DNA from 3 places in the Enterobacter kobei genome. Region 1 is predicted to be linked to each of the others. Evidence: predicted binding sites of a transcription regulator. Region 1 holds the regulator's gene; each other region holds the start of a gene.
What was found. Region 1 encodes CRP, which controls carbon source genes, mostly activating them, when cyclic AMP is high. Its sites were predicted from a motif close to ATGTGANNNNNNTCACAT; they were not measured.
Positions count from the first base shown of each region.

Region 2: a site for CRP is predicted at 5,330-5,347, ahead of garD (galactarate dehydratase). Genes of this name have one in related genera too.
Region 3: a site for CRP is predicted at 1,670-1,687, ahead of aaeR (HTH-type transcriptional activator AaeR). Genes of this name have one in related genera too.

Region 1 is NZ_CP017181.1:4,467,534-4,475,589, reverse strand. It holds gene BFV64_RS21805 (putative adenosine monophosphate-protein transferase Fic) at 1-85, shown strand, start outside; gene pabA (aminodeoxychorismate synthase component 2) at 116-679, shown strand; gene argD (bifunctional acetylornithine/succinyldiaminopimelate transaminase) at 766-1,986, shown strand; gene BFV64_RS21790 (YccS/YhfK family putative transporter) at 1,983-4,070, opposite strand; gene crp (cAMP-activated global transcriptional regulator CRP) at 4,128-4,760, opposite strand; gene BFV64_RS21780 (OsmC family protein) at 5,072-5,476, shown strand; gene BFV64_RS21775 (phosphoribulokinase) at 5,563-6,432, opposite strand; gene BFV64_RS21770 (YheU family protein) at 6,463-6,681, opposite strand; gene BFV64_RS21765 (hydrolase) at 6,678-7,700, opposite strand; gene mdcA (malonate decarboxylase subunit alpha) at 7,929-8,056, shown strand, end outside.
Region 2 is NZ_CP017181.1:4,248,868-4,256,923, reverse strand. It holds gene BFV64_RS20610 (galactitol-specific PTS transporter subunit IIC) at 1-520, opposite strand, end outside; gene gatB (PTS galactitol transporter subunit IIB) at 525-809, opposite strand; gene gatA (PTS galactitol transporter subunit IIA) at 837-1,304, opposite strand; gene gatZ (tagatose-bisphosphate aldolase subunit GatZ) at 1,319-2,590, opposite strand; gene BFV64_RS20590 (tagatose bisphosphate family class II aldolase) at 2,625-3,479, opposite strand; gene garD (galactarate dehydratase) at 3,656-5,227, opposite strand; gene garL (2-dehydro-3-deoxyglucarate aldolase) at 5,587-6,357, shown strand; gene garR (2-hydroxy-3-oxopropionate reductase) at 6,378-7,268, shown strand; RNA gene rnpB (RNase P RNA component class A) at 7,328-7,704, shown strand.
Region 3 is NZ_CP017181.1:4,358,894-4,366,949, forward strand. It holds gene aaeB (p-hydroxybenzoic acid efflux pump subunit AaeB) at 1-376, opposite strand, end outside; gene aaeA (p-hydroxybenzoic acid efflux pump subunit AaeA) at 382-1,314, opposite strand; gene aaeX (p-hydroxybenzoic acid efflux pump operon protein AaeX) at 1,322-1,525, opposite strand; gene aaeR (HTH-type transcriptional activator AaeR) at 1,705-2,631, shown strand; gene BFV64_RS21135 (YagU family protein) at 2,851-3,465, shown strand; gene tldD (metalloprotease TldD) at 3,512-4,957, opposite strand; gene yhdP (AsmA2 domain-containing protein YhdP) at 5,042-8,056, opposite strand, start outside.

The DNA.
Region 1 (8,056 bases):
GAACCGAAGCGGCGCGACGGGCGATTTGACTGCGCTGAACGCTGTCTTTGCCAAAGTAGTGAGCGAAGCGCGGGAATCTGAGTAGAATAGGGCGGCATTTTTTTCGGGAGCCGCCATGATTCTGCTGATTGATAACTACGATTCCTTCACCTGGAACCTTTACCAGTATTTTTGTGAGCTGGGAGCAGAGGTGGTTGTCCGCCGTAACGATGACGTGACTCTGGCCGATATTGCGACGCTGGCTCCGCAGAAAATTGTGATTTCACCCGGCCCCTGCACGCCGTCGGAATCGGGCGTGTCTCTGGATGTTATCCGGCACTATGCTGGCAAGCTGCCCATTCTGGGCGTCTGCCTGGGCCATCAGGCCATTGCCCAGGTATTCGGCGCCACCATCGTGCGTGCCGCGAAAGTGATGCACGGAAAAACGTCGCCGGTCACGCATACCAGTATCGGGGTATTCACGGGGCTCAATAATCCCTTAACCGTGACGCGCTACCATTCGCTGGTGATTGACCCGCCGACGCTGCCAGACTGCTTTGAGGTGACCGCCTGGAGCGATACGCAGGAGATCATGGGGATTCGCCACCGCGAGTGGGATCTTGAGGGCGTGCAATTCCATCCGGAAAGTATCCTTAGCGAGCAAGGGCATGACCTGCTGGCTAATTTCTTCCATCGCTGAATATCTGTTGCCTTGCTGTGATTTTTTATGCATATTTTGTGATTATATTTTCACAATCAATGTGACATAAAATGGATGGGCATGACATGGCAACTGAACAACCAGCAATTACCCGCGCAACATTCGATGAAGTGATTCTGCCGATTTATGCACCGGCTGAGTTTATCCCGGTTAAGGGGAAAGGCAGCCGCGTCTGGGATCAGCAGGGAAAAGAGTATGTGGATTTCGCGGGCGGTATTGCGGTCACGGCGCTGGGTCATTGCCATCCTGCGCTGGTGGAGGCGCTGAAAACCCAGGGCGAAACCCTGTGGCACACCAGTAACGTATTCACCAACGAGCCGGCGCTGCGTCTGGGCCGCAAAATCATTGATGCCACGTTTGCCGAGCGTGTGCTGTTTATGAACTCCGGCACCGAAGCCAACGAAACCGCCTTTAAGCTGGCGCGCTATTACGCGACGACGCGTCACAGCCCGTACAAAACCAAAATCATCGCCTTCCACAACGCCTTCCACGGGCGCTCGTTCTTTACCGTCTCCGTCGGCGGCCAGCCGAAGTATTCCGACGGCTTTGGCCCAAAACCGGCCGATATCGTCCATGTGCCGTTTAACGATCTGCATGCGGTGAAAGCGGTGATGGACGACCACACCTGCGCGGTAGTCGTGGAGCCAATTCAGGGCGAAGGCGGCGTGACGGCGGCCACCCCGGAATTCCTGCAAGGGCTACGCGCGCTGTGTGATGAGCATCAGGCGCTGCTGGTGTTTGATGAAGTGCAGTGCGGAATGGGACGTACCGGCGATCTGTTCGCTTATATGCACTACGGCGTGACGCCGGATATTTTGACCAGTGCCAAAGCGCTCGGCGGTGGTTTCCCGGTGAGTGCGGTGCTGACGACTCAGGAGATCGCCTCTGCGTTTCATGTCGGTTCGCACGGCTCAACCTATGGCGGTAACCCGCTGGCGAGCGCTGTGGCGGGGGCGGCATTCGATATCATCAATACCCCAGAAGTGCTGAACGGCGTGAATGCGAAGCGTGAGCTGTTCGTAAAACATCTGCAAAAGATCAATGACCAGTATGATGTGTTCAGCGAAATCCGTGGCATGGGTCTGCTGATCGGTGCCGAGCTCACGCCACAGTACAAAGGCCGCGCCCGCGATTTTCTGCATGCTGCCGCCCACGAAGGGGTAATGGTGCTGAATGCGGGGCCAGACGTGATGCGTTTCGCACCGTCGCTGGTGGTGGAAGAGAAAGACATTGAAGACGGGTTAACCCGCTTTGCCGTAGCGGTCGCGAAGATCGTTAAAGGCTAATACTCGGTTCGTTTTAACCGGCGCGTTAACCAAATGCCATGATGAGGACGCTGACGCCATGCCACCGACGAAATGGTGTGCATGGTGTTCAGGTGGCCCAGCACGCGATGCAAATGCTGCTCCAGGGTGCTCATCGGCCCGTGAGTCAGCGTTTCCGGCGCTTCCAGAATGTTCGAATCCCCCGACTCACCCGGCGCGTCATACTCCAGACGCTGCTGACACCTCTGCAGGGCGATTTCACACGACTGCAAATAACGCTGCGCCAGATCCGGCGTCAGCATCGTGTGCTCGCGCGCCAGGGTGGTCATGGCGTTAATATGCTCGACGATAAACTGGCTATGCGTGACCCAGAGCTTCATGTCCGCCAGATAGTGCGCGTTAAAGCCTGGCTCCTGCATCGCCTGGTTGAGCGAGTTAAACAGGGCGTTGTGCGCCTGATTAACTTTCATCCGCTGATACGCCAGCGGGGAGGGCTGCGGGTCGTCGCTCAGGATCAGACGAATGGCCTGCTGGTCAGCCTCCAGCGCGTCGTGGGCGTTCTGGCGCAGCAATCCGCTTTGCCACTGCGGCCACAGCCAGACCATGCCACCAAAGGCAATCAGACAGCCAATCAGCGTATCGATCAGGCGGGCAACGATAAACTGTTCGCCGTTTAGCGTAAGCAGCTGAAGGGTATATACCGCCGTCACCGTAAAGCCCACCATCGCCCAGCCGTAGTTTTTGCGGATAATCAGGTAACTCACCAGCGTAATCACCAGCATCCCAGCCAGGGTATACCCCTCGGGAACGTGGAAGTGTAGCGTTACGCCCGCAATAATCAGCCCCGCCATCGTGCCGCCTGCCCGGTGCAGAATACGTACCCGCGTGGCGCCGTAGCCGTTCTGGGTGACAAACAGCACGGTCATTAAGATCCAGTACGGTTTCGGCAGATGCAGCGCCATGCCCATCAGACTGGCGATACTGAGCATAACGCTAATCCGCGCGGCATTGCGCAGGGCAGAAGACTTAAGAGAGAGATAGCTTCTGAGTGCTGGCAGGAGCGGCAGACGTTTTTGCTTATCCGCCATCAGGTCGCGGGGATACAGCGGGCGCTGGGTGCGCAGCACGCGGGCAATGCGGCTGAAGTGCCAGGCGGCAAACTGGCCGACCGGGTTATCCGGATGCTGACGAGCAATTTTCTCCAGCGCGCCGAGCTGTTTATCCATGTTAAAGCGCGTGGGGTAGCGGTGATAGAGAATGTCGTCCGCCAGCACCCGCAGGCGCGCGGAGACGGTCTGCGCATTCCAGCGGATCACCGCCTCGGCGTGGCTGCGCTCGACCAGCTTTTGCACCTCTTGTGGGTGATGAAGGCTCACGGAGATATGCTCCTGCAGATCCAGCCCCACCTGGAAGGTGCGCAGCAGGCGTTTATATTCGTGATTCTTGTTGGCGGCGAGCATATGCAGCTGCTGATAGCACTGGCTTATCAGATCCACCACCTTTTGCTGGCGCGTCAGCAGCGGCGGTAAGGATTTTTCCGGGTCGGTATGCTGGGTCAGCAAGGTGTATTTGGCTTCGCAGTAATCCGCAAGCTGCACATACAACAGGCTCAGAGATTCACGCAGCGGCTGTTCCCGCCACAGCCAGAACCAGAACCAGTTAAACAGCCCGTACCACAGCGTGCCGAGGGCGTAGATCAGCAGCGGCTCCCACACCGGCATATTCCCGGCGAGGCTCAGGGTGAAGATGGCGGCAATCAGTGAAGCGGGAAGCAGGCGGGCGTGCAGGGAACTGATTTCTGCGGTAACACCGAGGCTCATCGCCAGTACGGTCAGGATCAGCGGCAGCGGAATATCGCGCGCCAGTAAAAGCTGCACGGCGAGGCTACAGCCAGCAAACAGCGAACCGCCAACGATCAGGCGTTTGAAAAAGCGTTTATGCGGCGTGTCCAGACCGGCGATGTTGCAGCAGGCGGGAACGAGAGAAAACAGCAGACCCTGCTGGAGTTGTCCCAGAAGCAGGCCCACGGCCACAGGAAGGCACAACACCAGCGTTTGTCGCAGTGCGTAATTAACTTCCGGGTGATAGATCAGCCTGCGCCACATGGGGAATAGAGACAAAAACGGCGTGACACCTTGCGATGGCACGCCGTTTGAGCGGAATTAACGCGTTCCGTAGACCACGATGGTTTTACCGTGGGCAGAGATCAGGTTCTGATCTTCCAGCATTTTCAGGATACGACCCACCGTTTCGCGGGAGCAACCGACGATCTGACCAATTTCCTGACGGGTAATTTTAATTTGCATGCCGTCCGGGTGGGTCATGGCGTCTGGCTGTTTCGCCAGGTTCAGCAGGGTCTGCGCGATACGACCGGTGACGTCCAGGAAGGCGAGGTTACCCACTTTCTCGGATGTGACCTGCAGACGACGCGCCATCTGGGAAGAAAGACGCATCAGGATGTCAGGGTTTACCTGAATCAACTGACGGAATTTCTTGTAAGAAATTTCAGCCACTTCACATGCTGTCTTTGCACGAACCCAGGCGCTACGTTCCTGGCCTTCTTCAAACAGGCCCAGTTCACCGATAAAATCGCCCTGGTTCAGATAAGAAAGGATCATCTCTTTCCCTTCCTCATCTTTGATCAGCACTGCCACCGAGCCTTTGACGATGTAATACAACGTTTCCGCTTTTTCACCCTGGTGAATCAGCGTGCTCTTCGATGGGTACTTATGAATGTGGCAATGAGACAAGAACCATTCGAGAGTCGGGTCTGTTTGCGGTTTGCCAAGCACCATGCGCTGTTATCCTCTGTTATAAGCTGTCACCAGAGTCATCAGATGCATCCGGACTCTGGGGTTGCAATCGAATTCTTACCCATACCCTGGGAAGTCGGCTGTCGTAACGTTTCGCAGCCAGTAAAGTTTGATGTCCTCTGCATACATGTGTAACGTCAATGTATTACTGTAGCATCCTGAGTGTTTTAGCATAGCTTTCGCCGCGTGTCTCCTGGTGTCTCGCTTCAGCATGATGCAGGTCGCCTTCCGTTGCGAGAAATGTAACGCACGCGTAATCTGTCACCGAAAATGCAACGTTGGAGTCAAAGAATATGCAAGCGCGCGTGAAATGGGTTGAAGGTTTAACGTTCCTGGGCGAATCCGCGTCAGGGCACCAGATTTTGATGGACGGTAACTCCGGCGATAAAGCCCCCAGCCCAATGGAAATGGTGCTGATGGCGGCGGGTGGATGCAGCGCGATTGACGTGGTGTCGATTCTGCAAAAAGGTCGTCATGACGTGACGGATTGCGAGGTTAAACTCACCTCAGAACGTCGCGAAGAGGCGCCACGCCTGTTCACCCACATTAATCTGCACTTTGTGGTCACCGGTAAAGCGCTTAAAGACGCGGCGGTTTCGCGTGCGGTGGATCTGTCTGCGGAAAAATACTGCTCTGTGGCGTTAATGCTGGAGAAAGCGGTAAAAATCACGCATTCGTATGAAGTGATCGAGGCTTAATCTTTTGGCGGGTGGCGCTTCGCTGACCCGCCCTACAAAAGCATGAACGTAGGCCCGGTAAGCGCAGCGCCACCGGGCAGAACAACTCACGCAATCTGCTTCCCTTCCATCAACCGCTCCACCAGCGGCGTCATGATGAGCTCCATCGCCAGCCCCATTTTTCCGCCTGGTACCACTAACGTATTCATGTGCGAAATAAACGAGCCCTGCAGCATCGCCAGCAGCCAGGGGTAATCAATGCCTTCGAGATTGCGGAAGTGGATCACCACAAAGCTCTCGTCCAGCGACGGGATGGTTTTCGCCGCGAACGGGTTAGAGGTGTCCACCGTCGGCACGCGCTGGAAGTTAATGTGCGTGCGGGAGAACTGTGGCGTGAGGTAGTTGATGTAGTCTTCCATGGAGCGCACCACCGAATCCATCACCGCTTCGCGCGAATGGCCGCGCTCGCTCATGTCGCGCGTCAGCTTCTGGATCCACTCCAGGTTCACGATAGGCACCACGCCAACCAGCAGATCCACATGACGCGCCACGTCATGCTGTGGGGTGACTACGCCGCCGTGTAATCCCTCATAAAACAGCACATCGGTGGGTTCCGGCAGCGGCTGCCAGGGGGTAAAGGTGCCCGGCACCTGATTCCACGGCACAGCTTCATCATAGGTATGCAGATACTTACGCGATTGCCCTTTGCCGCTCTGACCGTACTCCAGGAAGGTTTGCTCAAGAAGGCCAAAGTCATTGGCTTCGGGACCGAAATAGCTGATGTGTTTACCCAGATCGCGCGCCTTACGGATCGCCATGTCCATTTCAGGTCGCGTATAGCGGTGAAAACTGTCGCCTTCGACCTCCGCCGCCCGGAGATTCAGTTGGGCGAAAATCTTACGAAACGCGAGGCTGGTGGTGGTCGTTCCCGCACCACTCGACCCTGTAACGGCAATAATGGGATGTCTGGCAGACATAGCAACTCCCTGACTGAAAAGGTTGGAAGGTCAGCCGTGAAACGCGTTGCGGGGCATGATATTGACCGTCTCATGCAGTTCTGACCACACCAGCACCACGTCGCCGCTTTTCAGCTGGCGTTTTACATCGTTGACCTTCTGCTCGAGTGAGCGTTCATGTTCACCATAATCGGTGCCTTCACGTAATACAAAGCTTTCAATCAAATTATCGAGCGTTTCGGGAGACAGATCCTGCCAGGGGATGATCATTTTGCACCGTCCAGATAAGGAGTAAGCCAGTCAGGAATACGCGCCTCCAGCCACATTTTCGGGCGGTGCAGCGTCCCGCCAATAAACCCAACGTGGCCGCCATGTTCAGTCAACTGATAGTGAACATTGTCGGGAAGGAATTCCTGCGCGGGAATAGAGTGATGATCCATAAACGGATCATCTTTGGCGTGAATAATCAGCGTCGGCTGGGTGATTTTGCTGAGCAACGGCATGGCGCTGCACTGACGGTAATAGTCGATCGCATCGGCGAAGCCGTGAATTTTTGCGGTGATCAGATCGTCGAATTCACGAATGCGGCGCACCTTTTTCAACTGGCGCAGGCTGACCGGCAGGGTATCCGGGTAAGCCTTCAGCTTACGTGCGGCGTTGGCTTTCAGCAGGTTGAGCAGATAGCGCTGATAGACGCGGGAAAACCCTTTATCCATATGGTAGCTGCACTGCTCCAGCATAAACGGCGCGGAGACAATCACTGCGGCATTGAGCGGTACGCTGTCGCCCTCTTTGGCCAGCAGGCAGGCGAGCATATTTCCGCCCAGCGAATACCCCACGGCCGCCGTTGGCACGGTGCCATAGTTTTCCCGCAGCCAGTGTAAAAACCAGGTTCCGTCTTCGGTTTCACCCGAGTGATAGATGCGTTTCTGTCGATTTGGCTCGCCGCTGCAGCCACGAAAATGCATCACCACCCCGAGCCAGCCGCGCGCTTTTGCTGCCTCAATCAATCCATGCGCATAAGGGCTGTGCAGACTCCCTTCCAGACCATGAAAAACCACCAGACGCGGCTTATGACGTGCCTGCTCGGGGTCTTCGCTCCAGGCGAGATCCAGAAAATCACCGTCTGGCAGGTCAAGCCGCTGCCAGTGCGGCGTGAACTGAACCTTACGGCGGATCAGCCGTGGCAGCATGGTCTGCAAATGGCAGTTGGACACACCGCGCATGGGCACGAACTCGGTGCTGTCTTCGGCTGCAATGTCGAAGTCTGTTGGAATGATTTGGGTCATAAGCGCGATGCTGATTCTTGTCGGAAATTAACGATACTTTCCGAATTGTACCCCGTTTAGCCTGGTTTTCCGAAACATGAACTGATCCCGATCACAAATCTTTACCGTGATTATTACTCTCAGGCTAATGATTCCGCTCTACGCTTAATTGATGCCTTTCCCACCAGAGCGCACACTTTACTCAACGTTAAGCAAATCAAAATGATTAGCTGAATCAGGAGGTTAATAATGTTATCTGGGCAAACACCCACCCGGCAATGGAACACGCGACGCAGCGAAAAAGCGCGTCGTCTGGCGTCCGTACCGGTGCAGGGCAAGGTACTGCCAACCGGCGATCTTGTCGCCATGCTGGAAAA
Region 2 (8,056 bases), 220 kb from region 1:
GGCCGAAGAAGTCTCGCGTGTCTTTGGCAAACCAGTCACCCAGCTTGTAGACAAAGGCTGCGTGAACCACCACACCAAGGATCCCCAGCCAGTAAGAGCCAGTGGCCAGGTGCAGCATTGCGCCGGTGAAGGTCATGTGCCAGATGTTCCAGATGTCCACGTTCACTACACGGGTCATACGAGTGACCAGCATGATGACATTGACGCCGATCGCTATCGGGATCGCCACCAGTGCGATTTGTGAGGCCCAGGTCATGGGTGAAGAACCTGGCCAGCCGATATCCACTACGTGAAGGTTAATCTGGAATTGTTCCGCCATCGCTTTAGCTGCCGGACCAATGGAGTCGAGCATCAGGCCAATGACCAATCCAATTCCCACGAAGCCTATGCCGATATGCAGGCCGGACTTGAAGCAATCGCCCAGTTTCATCCCCAAAAGTTTTGAGAAGATAATGATAACGATGGGCAGCATGACGGTGGGACCGAGGTCGAGGATATACCGCATGATTTCGGTAAACATGATTTCATCCCTCGAGAATAGTGAGGATTTTTTGTTGCAGGGCTTCGATACCGACGCCCGATACAAACGGCATCCCATGAACTACCGGAATGTCACCAAACGATCTGTCGACTTTTGCCGTGGTGCAAATGAGGTCTGCACCGTCCATATAGGTTTCAATTTCCGTCACCCGACACTGGACCAGATCAAGCGCTATGTGGTGGGCTTCACACAGTTCTTTGATCTCTTCAGCCGCCATGGTTGAGGTTGCTACGGCACCACCACAGGCAACAATAACTTTACGTTTCATAGGGTACTCCTTTTTATTATCAGTATGTTATGAAGCCTGTGCACAGTAGTCAGGCTCAAGGATCGTCTCCCGGAATTGCTCGGCCAGGCGATCGGCTGGTGTGACCAACAACAGGTCCAGCGTGTCCGGGTTTTGTAGCTCGCTGAAAAGACGGCGCAGCAGTTTTATTTGCGCCGCAGGGTTTTCAACAATTAATGCGATGATGAGTGAAACGGCGACCTCTCCATCATCATCAGCCTGCTGAAAATTCACCGGTTTGTCCGGGCGAATCAGGTAAATCGCGGGGATTTTGGCATGTACCGCCTCACAATGCGGGATTGCAACCGCATGGCGTTCAAGGGTTATGCCGGTGGGGTAGTTGATCTCCCTTTCGAGAAGTGCGGCTGGGTAAGTGGCATGCACAACACCTTTCGCCAGCATCTCCTCACCAATGTGCGCCAGCGCAAGCTGACAGTTTTCAAACTCAATTCCGGTACGGACAAAAACGTGACTCATAGACTCTCCGGGCATCAGACGTATTCAGGGGTACAGCCAAATCGATAGGCACGTAATACATCCTGTATTTTGTCGATGATGAGATTGTGCGGTGTTGCAACGATCTCATTCATTGACAATCGTTCGAACTGAACGGGCATAAACTGGCTAATAAGACCCAACGGCAGGGAGGTATTACTCATGTTGGTGAGTAATTTCTCCACGCCCTGACGGATACGTGGATGCGGCCAGTAGTAGCGAATGCGATCAGAAAGACTGAAATGGATATCCACCATCGCCTGGCTCCAGGTTGGACGGTAATACTTTTTCCAGTAATCCGGCTCGTTCAGCATCACTTCGTCAATCACCTCCAGCACGTGGCTGCGCTGCTCAGGGGCGATAAGTTCTCTCTCCATTTGTGCCAGGGCAAAGATGGCTTCACGCAGAGCAAAGGTGAGCGCCGGGCCCACTTTCAGGATCGCGAAGTGATCGCGCACCAGGGCCTGATAAGCCTGACGGGTCTGGTAGTCGGTTGAATGCGCCTCGTAGACCATTGGTGTCTGGCGGATCCAGCCGGATAGTGCCTCGGCCGCGTGGGGTTGATAGGGAATGATTTGGGTATGGTCGAACTCCACGCCCGGTTGCACCACGATAGCGATCACGCGTGTCATAGCATCTTCCAGACCGAGTGCGCTAAAGGCAGCTCGGTGGGTATCGAGCGTCTGTGCGGCATCTTCAACACGGGTAACATGCACGCAGTTAATACTGCTGGCTTCCCCACCCGGTACGGGAACTTCAGTGCCAATAACGTAGGTTAGTGCCGCTTTTTGTTCCTCATTAGCCGTCTCTTCTGCAGCTTTGCATAACTGTGCAGCCCGCTGGGCTACCACTACTGGTGCTAGCGGGACGGGGTCGTCGGCGCATGACATGGAAGCATCCAGATGGATCTTGGTAAATCCGGCAGCGACATAGGTTTTGATCAGCTCAACGGATTTTTCCATCGCTGCTTCAGCCGGTTCGTTTTGCCAGCAGTTAGGCCCCAGGTGATCCCCTCCAAGAATCAGGCGTTCTCGGGGAAAACCAACGTCCCTGGCGATATTCAATACAAAATCGCGAAAATCAGCAGGAGTCATGCCGGTATAGCCGCCAAACTGATTCACCTGATTTGAAGTGGCCTCAATCAGCACTTTATTGTCGGTATTCAAATCAAAACGCAGTGCAGCTTCAATGACCAGCGGGTGTGCGGAACAGACAGAACAAATACCGACATGCTCTCCCGCTTTATGGCGGGCAATAATATCTTTCACATTTCCTCCGGATTAGGACATTAATCTTTCGTCGTTAGAGCTTTCCTTCACAACCACAATCGGCAATAACCTTGCGTACGACCTCTTGCATGGCACTTTTGGCGGGTACCATGTAATGACGGGGGTCGCTGGCATCGGGATATGAAGCGAGATAGGTTTTCAGCGCATTCGAGAAGGCGATTTTGAGTTCTGTGGCGACATTGACCTTGCAGATCCCGAGGCTAATAGCCTTACGGATATCTTCTGTCGACAATCCTGAGGCACCGTGCAGTACCAGCGGGATATCAACCAGATTACGGATCTCTGCCAGGCGTTCGAAATCCAGCCTTGGCGTAGCTTTATACAGGCCGTGCGCGGTGCCGATGGCTACAGCCAGCGAGTCGATACCCGTCAGCTCAACATACTCGCGAGCCTGTTGTGGATTGGTGTAGAGCGCATCTTTGCTGTCGACGACAAGGTCATCCTCCTGACCGCCAAGACGGCCAAGTTCAGCCTCTACGCTAACGTCGTAGCGGTGGCAGTAGTCCGTCACTTTCTTTACGAGCAATACGTTTTCAGAGAACGGATGATGAGAGCCGTCGATCATTGCAGAGCGGATCCCGCTCCGTACTTTCTGCGCGATATCGTCGAAATCTTCGTGATGATCGAGGTGGATCGCCAGTGGCTGGTTGTACGTTTTGGCCAGATCGCCAGCAATGGCTACCACATTCCCGGTTCCGGCATAGCTAAACGTACCGGGTGTGCCCGCGACAATCAGAGGAGACCGCATCTCTGAGGCCGTTTCGACGACTACCTGCAGTGTTTCGAGATTATGAATATTAAATGCAGGGACCGCGTAACCTTCACGCTGTGCCTTTATCAGCATCGCTTTTGACGAGATGATATACATCTTTCCTCCGAAACCTTTCGTTTTGTTTGTGCGAAAGACAATATAGGGTTTCGGAATGTTTTTTTGTGATTAGTATCTTAGAAATGAAAGATTCGAAATGAAAGATAAGAATGCGAAAGAAACGAAAGCAAAAAAAAGCATGGCCGAAGCCATGCTGAAAGAGGTTTATAGTGAACTCACGTCACTGGTGCCGGGTTAAACACCGCCAGCTGGTTATGTAATCCCCATTGGTCCGAGAACGTTTTCTTCCGCCCGCTTGCCACGTCCAGAATGAAGTGGAATAGCTTCCAGCCCACGTCCTCAATGCTCTCTTCTCCGGTGGCGATGGTTCCCGCGTTGATATCCATTAAGTCGTACCAGCGGTTTGCCAGCTCGGTGCGCGTCGCCATTTTGATCACCGGGACTGCCATCAGGCCATACGGCGTGCCGCGTCCTGTGGTAAAGACCTGCACCGTAATGCCGGATGCCACCTGCTGGGTGCCGCAAACAAAATCGCTGGCAGGCGTTGCCGCGTAGATCAGGCCGCGTTTGGTCGGCCGCTGTCCCGGAGAGAGGACTTCCACAATTGCGCTTTGGCCGGATTTAGCAATCGAACCCAGGGCTTTTTCCACGACGTTCGCCAGGCCCCCTTTTTTGTTTCCCGGAGACGGATTCGCGCTACGGTCGGTTTTACCCATGTCGAGATAGTTATCGTACCAGGCCATCTCCTCAAGCAGGCGCTTGCCCACGTCTTCATTGACGGCGCGCGGCGTCAGTAAATGGATGGCATCACGGACTTCGGTCACTTCAGAGAACATCACCGTCGCACCGCAACGAACAAGCAGGTCGGACGCGAAGCCCACCGCCGGGTTGGCCGTCACGCCAGAGAACGCATCGCTGCCGCCGCACTGGGTTCCCACCACCAGGTCAGACACGGGGCAGGTTTCGCGCTGGCGTCGGTTGAGCTTATCGAGATGACGCTCGGCAACCTGCAGAATATCGTCGACCATAGACCGGAACCCAATGTGGCGTTCGTCCTGCAGGCGTACAATGCTGGCCTCGTCTGCCGGAATGGCTTTGACGTCTTCGGTACCCTGCAGCAGACGCTCAGGCTGGAGTTTTTCGCATCCCAGGCCAATCACCATCACCTCGCCGCCAAAATTCGGGTTGAGGGCAATATTATGAATGGTACGGATCGGCACGACCGCCGCTGGCGCGTTGATCGCTACGCCACAGCCATAGAGATGGTTCAGGCCAACCACGCCATCGACGTTCGGGTATTTCGGCAGCAGATCGCGTTCGATGATTTTCACCACGTAATCCACTACGCCCGCCACGCAGTGTACGCTGGTGGTGAGACCAAGAAGATTTTTGGTACCGACGCTGCCGTCCGGATTGCGATAGCCTTCAAAGGTATAGCCTTCCAGTGGGGGAAGCGGTTCCGGTACGCGGGTGGCAAGTGGCAGGGTGTTCAGCGGTGGCGCTTTTGGCAGCTCAACCAGCGACTCCTCAATCCAGCTTCCCTGCGGAATTGCGCGAACGGCATAGCCGATGACTTCACCGTAACGCACGATCTCCCCATGGGCAGGAATATCGACCAGTGCGATTTTGTGCCCCTGGGGAATATGTTCAATTAACGTCAGTCCGTCCGGGAAGCGTGTTCCCGCTTTTAAGCCATTGTCATTGACAATAATCGCCACGTTATCCGTATCGTGAACTTTTATATAAAACGCCGTCGGCGATGCCTCTCTCATTTCAATATCGGCCATTATTCACATTTCTCCGGCAAAGTGTCAGATAGTAAATTTAACCCGTTGGATAATCGTTTTATTCTCGAGGAAATAAAGGATGTCAGCAGAAGACAGTTAAAAATGTGATCGCGATCGCGTCAGGCTAACTAATCCCTGATTCTGTGCATTAGCGCCCACAGCGTTGGGCATATGCTCAAAATGGCGTTGAAATGAGGCGCAATACTTGAGCATAAAAACAATGTGCTGTTGTGAAGTGACGATTATACTGAAGGACGATTTTATATTGCCAACATTCAGTCAGAGAAATAAATATAAAAACAATATGTTTCGCAATAAATAATCCCGGCTCAAACTGCGGAATTAAAAAGGTATAAGTGATGAATAACAATATCTTCCCGAATACGTTTAAAACGGCCCTCGCGGCGCACCAGATCCAGATTGGCTGTTGGTCTGCGCTGGCAAACCCAATAAGTACTGAAGTGCTGGGCCTTGCTGGTTTTGACTGGCTGGTGCTCGACGGCGAACATGCGCCAAATGATATCAGCACCTTTATTCCGCAACTGATGGCCCTGAAAGGCAGCGCCAGCGCCCCGGTGGTGCGAGTGCCAACCAATGACCCGGTGATCGTCAAACGTTTGCTGGATATCGGGTTCTACAATTTCCTCATCCCGTTTGTGGAAACCCAGGAACAAGCGGCGCTGGCTGTGGCGTCAACGCGCTACCCGCCGGAAGGGATCCGCGGCGTCTCCGTCTCACACCGCGCCAACATGTTCGGCACCGTGCCGGACTACTTCGCGCAGTCCAATAGCAACATCACTGTTCTGGTGCAGATTGAGAGCCAGCAGGGGGTTGAAAACCTCGACGCTATTGCAGCCACAAACGGTGTGGACGGTATCTTTGTCGGCCCAAGCGATCTGGCTGCCGCCTTTGGCCACCTGGGCAATGCCAGCCACCCTGACGTGCAGCGTGCGATCCAGCACATATTTGCTCGCGCCAAAGCACACGGTAAACCGAGCGGCATACTGGCGCCGGTTGAAGCCGACGCCCGACGTTATCTGGAGTGGGGAGCCACCTTTGTTGCCGTCGGCAGCGATCTCGGGGTGTTCCGCTCAGCGACGCAGAAATTAGCGGACGCTTTTAAAAAATAACCATCATTGAGGAAACAGTTATGACGCTGAAAGTGGGTTTTATTGGCCTGGGGATCATGGGTAAACCAATGAGTAAGAACCTCATCAAAGCGGGTTACTCACTGGTGGTCTCCGATCATAATCCGCAATCTGTGGCCGAGGTGATGGCGGCTGGCGCAGAAACCGCCTCCACCGCCAAAGCGATTGCTGAGCAGTGCGATGTCATCATTACCATGCTGCCAAACTCCCCGCATGTTAAAGAGGTCGCGCTGGGGGAGAACGGCATCATTGAGGGCGCAAAGCCTGGCCTGGTGCTGATTGATATGAGCTCTATCGCACCGCTTGCAAGTCGTGAAATCAGCGAGGCGCTAAAAGCGAAGGGCGTGGATATGCTGGACGCGCCGGTCAGCGGCGGTGAGCCGAAAGCGATCGACGGCACGCTGTCGGTGATGGTCGGCGGGGATAAAGCTATTTTCGATAAATACTATGACCTGATGAAAGCGATGGCAGGCTCCGTGGTGCATACGGGTGAAATTGGCGCGGGCAACGTGACCAAGCTGGCGAACCAGGTCATTGTGGCGCTGAACATCGCCGCGATGTCTGAAGCGCTGACGCTGGCAAGCAAAGCGGGCGTTAACCCGGACCTGGTCTATCAGGCGATTCGCGGTGGTCTGGCGGGAAGTACCGTGCTGGATGCCAAAGCGCCGATGGTGATGGACCGTAACTTCAAGCCGGGATTCCGTATCGACCTGCACATTAAAGATCTGGCGAACGCGCTCGATACGTCCCACGGTGTAGGCGCACAGCTGCCGCTGACCGCGGCGGTGATGGAGATGATGCAGGCGTTGCGTGCAGATGGTCTGGGCACGGCCGATCACAGCGCGATTGTGTGCTACTACGAAAAACTGGCAAAGGTAGAAGTCGCGCGTTAATTACGTCTTGTCTGCGCCTGAAGGTGACAGCGGCGCGCAAACCCTCTATACTGCGCGCCGAAGCTGACCAGACAGTCGCCGCTTCGTCGTCGTCCCTTTCGGGGGAGACGGGCGGAGGGGAGGAAAGTCCGGGCTCCATAGGGCAGGGTGCCAGGTAACGCCTGGGGGGGAAACCCACGACCAGTGCAACAGAGAGCAAACCGCCGATGGCCCGCGCAAGCGGGATCAGGTAAGGGTGAAAGGGTGCGGTAAGAGCGCACCGCGCGGCTGGTAACAGTCCGTGGCACGGTAAACTCCACCCGGAGCAAGGCCAAATAGGGGTTCACATGGTACGGCCCGTACTGAACCCGGGTAGGCTGCTTGAGCCAGTGAGCGATTGCTGGCCTAGATGAATGACTGTCCACGACAGAACCCGGCTTATCGGTCAGCTTCAACTTCTTAAAAAACCCCGCTTCGGCGGGGTTTTTGCTTTCAGGTGGTTGTAGGTCGGTTAAGTGCTGCGCCACCCGACAACCCCACAAACGACATCAATTCTCATATTTGCGACATTAAGCACATTTCACTGTTTTTATCTCTTCAGTGGCCTCAAGCAATCTACAGGCGATCGTTATCACAAAATTTCGCGCTGAAAATGGGTGAATCCACGGTGTTGTTAATTTGTTGCGATTGTTGTCTTAATGATTCAATATGTTTTCATGTTTGATATCTACATATTGCATTTAAAAACATTCATCCTGCGAATGTGTGACGTATTCCTCTTTTTATCGAAAGCCAGCCTAAAAGCATCT
Region 3 (8,056 bases), 110 kb from region 1:
AACCCGCCAGCCCCCAGGCGTAGGAGTTTTCCACTTTCACCAGAGACGAAATCCAGGTGCAGAAACCCGCCCAGATACAGCACACCATCAGCATCAACAATGGCGTGCGGATCATCAGAATAATAATGGTGAGTGCTGCGAAACAGCCGATAAACGTCCCGATGATACGCAGCATCCCACGATAGCGGATCGCGCCAGAATAGGGTTCCCCGCCAGCGGCAAAGGCAGGACCCGCCGCAACTATTGCAGCCGTCAGGACCGCCCAGCGAGGGGTTTCAAGCTGGAAGTGAAAGCCAACAAACAGCGCCAGCACAATGGCACAGGCCAGCTTCACGGCGAAGCGAATGTGCTGGCTGGCGATGGAAAAGATACCCATGGCGATTAACCAAACTCGCGCAGGCGATGGGCAATTTTACGGAAGAAGGAGTCCTGGCTGGCATCCCGATCTTTTTCACCGGTGATCACCACCGTCGCCGTGGTCCCCGCCGGCCACAGGTTGCCCTGCTGTTCATCAAGGTGAATACGTACCGGCACACGCTGCGCCAGACGCACCCATTCCAGGTTGGAATCCACCGTCGCCATTCCTTTGGTATCGTTAGAGCTGCTGGAGTTGGTCACCCCTGCAGCGACACTGTCGACGGTACCTTTGAAGACGCGGTTACTGCCCAGCGGCGTGATTTCCGCACGATAACCCGGACGCACGCCTTCCAGCTTGGTCTCTTCCATATAGGCGAGCACGTAGAAGGAGTTCTGTTTAACCAGCGCCACGGCAGTGGAGCCACGGGTAATAAACTCCCCGGCATAGACATTGAGGTTAGTGACCCAGCCGTCGGATGGCGCGCGGATCACGGTGCGCTCCAGATCGAGCTTAGCGAGATCGCGCGTGGCTTGCGCTTTCGCCAGCTGGTGCAGCACGGTTTGCAGCACGTTGTTAGACTGGTCTATCTCTTCACGGGACATGGCCTGAACGCCCAACTGGTTACGGCGGCCCGCCTCACGGCGTTTTTCCGATGCCAGCGCCTGGTAATAGGCGACATCTGCTTCCGCTTCTTCCAGCGCCTTCTGGTAACGAGGCTGGTCGATGGTGAACAGAACCTGATCTTTTTTCACCAGCTGGTTATCGTGAACATTCACCGCCGTGATTAGACCAGCCACATCGGGGGCGATGGCCACGACATCCGCGCTGAAGCGCGCATCACGCGTCCACGGTGATTCGGTGTAATAGACCCAGGCACGAAAAATAGCGATGAAGGCGAGGATAACCAGGGCCATCGTGATGGCAGTGCGGGAGATTTTTCTTGTTAGCGTTTTCACATCAACCTCAGACAAACATGCGCGATATCAGGTAAAACAGGCAGCAATACAGCGCGGTATTGAACAATGCAGGGTGCCAGACGAAATCGTAAATCCCGGTAGGGACCAGCACCTTGCGCACCAGCCAGAAGATCGCCAGTGATAAAAGTAGCTCGAAAAATATCGGTGGGAACGACAGACCGAACACCACGATAACGGGAAACAGACTCATGTTGACCTTGATAAGAGAGAGTGCAGGCTTCAGAATTTTTTAGCGCACGCCATCGCAGAAGAGCAAGAAACGTCGGGCGAGAATGGCGCAGCCGTTATGTAATTAATAATATATTAACGTAACTGTTATGCTGTTATCTATAATATGTGATCTAAATCACTTTTAAGCCAGAGTGAACAATGGAACGTTTAAAACGCATGTCGGTCTTCGCCAAAGTGGTTGAACTGGGTTCGTTTACCGCCGCGGCACGTCAGCTTCAGATGAGCGTATCATCCATTAGCCAGACGGTCTCTAAACTGGAAGATGAGCTACAGGTCAAGCTGCTCAACCGCAGTACCCGCAGCATTGGGCTGACGGAGGCGGGTAAAATTTACTATCAGGGCTGCCGACGCATGATGCACGAAGTACAAGACGTCCATGAACAGCTCTACGCCTTTAACAACACCCCGATCGGCACACTCCGTATAGGGTGTTCTTCAACTATGGCACAAAATGTACTCGCTGCCATGACCGCGGATATGCTGAAGGAGTACCCCGGGCTTACCGTCAATCTGGTGACGGGTATCCCGGCGCCGGATCTGATCGCCGATGGTCTGGACGTGGTGATCCGCGTGGGGGCGTTGCAGGATTCCAGCCTCTTCTCGCGTCGACTGGGCAGCATGCCGATGGTTGTCTGCGCCTCGAAAAGCTATCTTGCGCAGTACGGCGTTCCGGAGAAACCCGCGGATCTCACCAACCACTCCTGGCTGGAGTACAGCGTGCGACCCGACAATGAATTCGAGCTGATTGCCCCGGAGGGGATCTCCACCCGGCTGCTGCCGGAAGGACGATTCGTCACTAACGATCCGATGACCATTTCGCGCTGGCTGGTGGCCGGTGCGGGGATCGCCTACGTCCCGTTGATGTGGGTGATCAATGAGATCAACAGCGGCGTGCTGGAGATCCTTTTCCCTCGCTATCAATCCGATCCGCGCCCGGTCTACGCCCTGTATACCGAAAAGGACAAGCTGCCGCTCAAAGTGCAGGTGTGTATCAACTATCTGACCGACTATTTTGTGGACGTGGCGGAGCTGTTTCAGGGGATGCGGGGAAGAAGAAAGGAATAATCAATTTATTTCTGAACGCATAGAGGCAATGAATATTCCCAGGATGAATCCCTTGTTGATTCAGGAATATTCCTTCACCACTATCAGGAATAGAGAATTGACACTACTGCCGCCACCCCATTACTTTATATGCAGTCTGCTCGTCAGACTGTTATTAATTTGTTGCTGATATGAATAATAAAATGTATTCCGCAGGATGACGTTAAACAAGGAAAAGAAATGAATCTATTTGAACAAACACCGCCTTCACGCAGGCGCTATGGACTCGCCGCGTTCATCGGTTTAATTGCAGGGATTGTCTCCGCGTTTGTCAAATGGGGAGCCGAAGTACCGCTTCCACCACGCAGCCCCTCCGACTTATTCACCGGCGCATGCGGACCCGAGCAATTAATAAGAGCCGCAAGCCAGATTGACTGTTCCCGCAATTTTTTAAACCCTCCCTATGTATTTTTACGCGACTGGCTGGGCGTTGTTGATCCTAACGCGGCAGTTTATACATTTGCCGGACATATATTTAACTGGGTTGGCGTGACGCATATTATTTTCTCAATCGTCTTCGCTGTTGGCTATTGTGTCGTGGCTGAAGTCTTCCCGAAAATTAAACTCTGGCAGGGTTTGCTGGCGGGTGCGTTAGCTCAGCTCTTTGTGCATATGATCTCCTTCCCGCTGATGGGGCTGACGCCACCGCTGTTTGAGCTGCCGTGGTATGAACACGTTTCAGAGATCGTAGGCCATCTGGTCTGGTTCTGGTCGATCGAAATTATTCGTCGTGACTTGCGTAACCGCATCACACACGAGCCGGATCCGGAGATACCGCTGGGTAACTTACGTTAAAAAAAAGGCGCTACATCAGTAGCGCCATTTTTTATGCCGATTCAGGTCAGGCTGTGCCGCCTACCGTCAGGTTGTCCACTTTCAGCGTTGGCTGGCCCACGCCCACCGGCAGGCTCTGGCCCTCTTTACCGCAGACGCCCACGCCGTTATCCAGCTTCAGATCGTTACCGACCATCGAGATCTGCTGCATGGCTTCAATACCGGAGCCAATCAGCGTCGCACCTTTTACCGCTTTGGTCACTTTGCCCTTCTCAATCAGATACGCTTCTGAGGTAGAGAAGACAAATTTACCGGAGGTGATGTCCACCTGGCCGCCGCCAAAGTTTGGCGCAAAGATACCGTAATCTACAGACTCGATAATCTCCTGCGGCGTGGATTTGCCCGGCAACATGTAAGTGTTGGTCATGCGCGGCATTGGCAGGTGCGCGTAAGATTCACGACGGCCATTACCCGTTGGCGCGACACCCATCAGGCGCGCGTTGAGTTTGTCCTGCATGTAACCTTTCAGCACGCCGTTTTCAATCAGCACATTGTACTGGCCTGGCGTACCTTCATCATCGATAGCCACCGAACCGCGACGGTCAGGCATGGTGCCATCATCCACCACGGTGCACAGCTCAGATGAGACGAGCTGTCCAATCTGACCGCTGAACACGGATGTCCCGCGACGGTTAAAGTCGCCTTCCAGACCGTGGCCCACCGCTTCGTGCAGCAGCACGCCCGGCCAGCCTGCGCCCAGCACCACCGGGAATGTCCCGGCGGGAGCCGCAACAGCATTAAGATTCACCAGCGCCATGCGCACGGCTTCTTTTGCCCACGCGTCAGCGCGCGCTTCGCCATCTACATCGCCCAGGAACCAGTCATAGCCGAAACGACCGCCGCCGCCGCTGGAGCCACGCTCGCGTTTACCGTTGTCATCAACCTGCACGCTGATGGAAAGACGCACCAGCGGACGCACATCGGCGGCCAGCGTACCGTCCGTTGCCGCCACCAGAATCAGTTCATAAACACCGCTCAGGCTGGCAGAGACTTCCTGCACGCGTTTATCTGCAGCACGCGCCACTTTGTCCACGCGGCGCAAAATATCCAGCTTCTCTTCGCGGCTCATGCTTTGCAGCGGATCGATACTGGTATAGAGCGCAGAGTGCGACACTTCACCGAGGGTTTTCACACGGCCATCGCCAGTATCACGCACAATGGTACGTGCAGCCTGCGCACTTTGCTCCAGTGCAGCCAGGCTAATCTGGTCGGCATAGGCAAAACCGGTTTTCTCACCGCTGACGGCGCGCACGCCGACGCCCTGGTCAATGTTATAAGAACCATCTTTGATGATGCTGTCTTCTAAAACCCAGGATTCGTGATAGCTCGACTGGAAATAGAGATCGCCGTAGTCGAGACGGCGTTCGGTCAGTTGACCAAGAATGGAGAACAGGTCCTGATGGCTCAGGCCGTTCGCTGCGAGCAAATGTTCACTTACCAGGTTCAGACTCATCGTATTGCTACTCGTTCGTTGCCGCCCATGGCGGTATAAAAATCGTATTTATTGAGAGTGAGGCAATTACCTGCCCACGTCAAATCATTGCTGTGCATCTTTGCGCGGCTGGCGCAGTACCTCGTTAATCTGGGGTTTATCCACCGGACCGGTAATGCGATAGCGCAGAATCGAGACTTTGCTCCACAGCGGGCCCAGCACTTTACTGGCAGCAAATACCGCCGCACCGACTATCGGGTTCACCACAAACGCCGCCGCCACGCCCACGCTCGCGGAAATTTCCGGCGCCACCACGGCTTCCATATCCAGCTCACGGCGTACCAGATTGACTGAGCCTTTCATGGCGATATCCGCTTCCAGGCCGTCTACCAGCGTGTCATCCGTATGCATCACGCCGTCCTTTATCCACGCCGTGCTGCGGATGGAATCGTAGTAGAAACCTTCGCTGAAGGTGTCGCTGAAATCGAAGCGCAGCTTGCGCAGCAGCGCATCAAAACTCAGCAGGCGCAGGATCTGCCCGGCTCGCCCCGTGCTCACATCGGCGATTTCCCCCTTGCCAAAGCGGGTTTTTAAAATACCGTTCAGTGACGCTTCGTCTGGCTTCCACGGCGCGTCTCGCCAGTGAAGATCGTAATTCACGTCAAATGACGATCCCCGCAGCGGCGTAGTGATGCCAAAGAAATTGGTTGCCGCATCCAGTTTGTTGCCTTTAATGTCGCCCTTCAGGGAGGTACGCTGTTCGCCCGGGTTATTGACCCATTCCCCTGCGGCCGTCATGCGGCCAAAACCGGTATCGACCAGGCCGCCGGAGAGCGTAAGCGTATTCCCCTGGATGGCAAAATCGCCGTCGATACGGCCATATTTTTGCCCCCACAGCCAGCATTCCGCGCAGCGCAGCTGGAGATCGGGCCAGCCGCTAAAATCGACGCGGGAGGCTTGACTCAGCGGCGATGTGTTCGCCGGTTGATCTTTACTCGCGGTGGCCGGGTTGTAGTAGAGATAGCGAATCGCTGCCTGCCACGGCGCGTTATTACGCATGGTAAGCGTGCCGTTGATCTCCCGGCCCTGCGCCTCCACTTTGGAGCCATTCGCGGTGGGCTGAGAAACAATGCTAAGGTTGTTCCACTGCTGTCCGCCCAACATCAGCGACGGCGTGCGTACCGTAACGGTTTGCGGGAACTGGGCGGCTTCATCCACGTTTTGTCCAACGCCTTTCTGGAACAGCGCCAGCCACTCCGCGCCATCCATCGGCGGAAGATTGAGCTCAACGCCCGCATGGTCGGGCAGCGGCGGCGTGGTTTTGCTGTCCGTCGTCCAGATAGCCCTGTCGAGGGTGAGTTTGCGATTAAGCAGCCAGCGGCTGTTGAAATGGTTTGTGCTGCCCGCATTTCCGGTCAACGCAAAGCTGTTCAGGTTGCCATCGACGTTGACCTTCACCGGCAGCGATTGTCCGGCCTGTTTATCCAGCGGCGCGGGCAACTGGCTGTGGATGTTTTTCAGGTCACCCGTGATGTCGACCTTATACTGCACGCCTGCGTGATAAGGCAGCTCAATAGCCACTTTGCCATTCCAGGCTACCGCGCCATCCACTGATGACGCGATCGGCTTCGGCAGGACGTCCATACGCGCAGGCTGCCAGTTACCGTCCAGATTGACGGCCACCTGGTAAGCTTTTTCACCCTCAGTGGTTGTGAAGTCAATATTCACCGGCTGATTAAACCAGCTGGCGGTCAGCGGCTCGCTCTTGAGGTTACCATTCACAAAACTGAACTGCCCGCTGAGGTTTTTCAGGGTGCTCTCAAGCGGTTTAATGTACAGACTGTTGTTCTTCAGACGGACATCACCTTTGGCGGTGGTCATCTCACCGTCAAGTGGGATATCAAGATGTAAGCGAGCATTCACATCGCCATCAAGCTGGAGCTGCTGCAGCGTCGCCGCCAGCGACTCTTTCAGCGGCGTCTCCTCAAAGTACGGCCCCACCGCTTTACCTGGACCGTTGATGTCGGCATCGATAAGCAGCTTCTCTTTTGAGTAGTCCGGGATGTTAGCCGTCAGGTTGCTGGCCGTCACGCCGCCCAGCGCAACGCTGTCAGACTTCATCCATAAGCCGTCATTGAGGAAGTTAAGTTCGATATCCAGGTTTTTCAGCGCAGGCCAGCCAGGCTGGAACGCGAAGGTGGCGTTGTGCAGCGGCACCAGCACCTGGAACTGACCTTCATTATGTTTGTACGGGAAAAGATGCGGATTACCACCGTAGACCAGTGTGGCATTATCCGCCTGACCGCCCTGAATCGCGCCGCTCAGATAGTCGACCAGCGCTTTCCCCATCAGGTTTTCCGGGAAATAGCGCCAGGCCTGAGAACCATCATCGGTACTGATGCCGGCCAGAATACCCAGCCAGGGCTCATCGCCATCTGGCTGCAGGTAGCGGAAATCGCCGCGTGCATGTACCGCTTTGGCTTTGACGTCGATATGCCTGCCATCAAGCTGGAAGCCCTTATCATTACGGAGCCAGTTCAGCACCGCATTGCCCTGTTCAATTTCCAGCGGCGCACGGAAGACCGTCTCGTAAGGCATTTTGGCGTTGTGCATATCCACCGTCAGCCTGCCGTTTTCCACACTGCCTTCCAGCTTGCCGCTGAAGTGCTCGGCTCCCGGAAGCAGCTTCCACTGCTTCCAGGCAAGATCGTTCCACGAGGCCTGGAAACGGGTTTTATCTGTGGCCTGAAGCGGGATATCCAGCGCCAGCGCATCAATCTTGCCGCTCGGCTGCGTTGCCAGCCAAATCTCGCCCAAATCCGGGGAGAGTTTCGCCGCCATTGAGCGCAGGCCTTCGATGGCTGTCAGATCCAGGTTACTGGCGCGGATACGCAGCTCATCGCTGCGTTTACTGGCCGCGCCGCCCACGTCCTGCTCCGGCATCCAGGCCAGCGTCAGCGCACCGCGCGGCCACGGCTTGCCGTCCATCGTGATGCGCGTATCCGGAATAGCAAACTGCCAGCCCTCTTTCTCCTGCGTCACATGCGCGGTGAGGTTATCGACGGAAAGCTGATGCTGCTGATTTTCGCCCTTCCAGCTTGCGCCCCCTTGCTTCAGCCA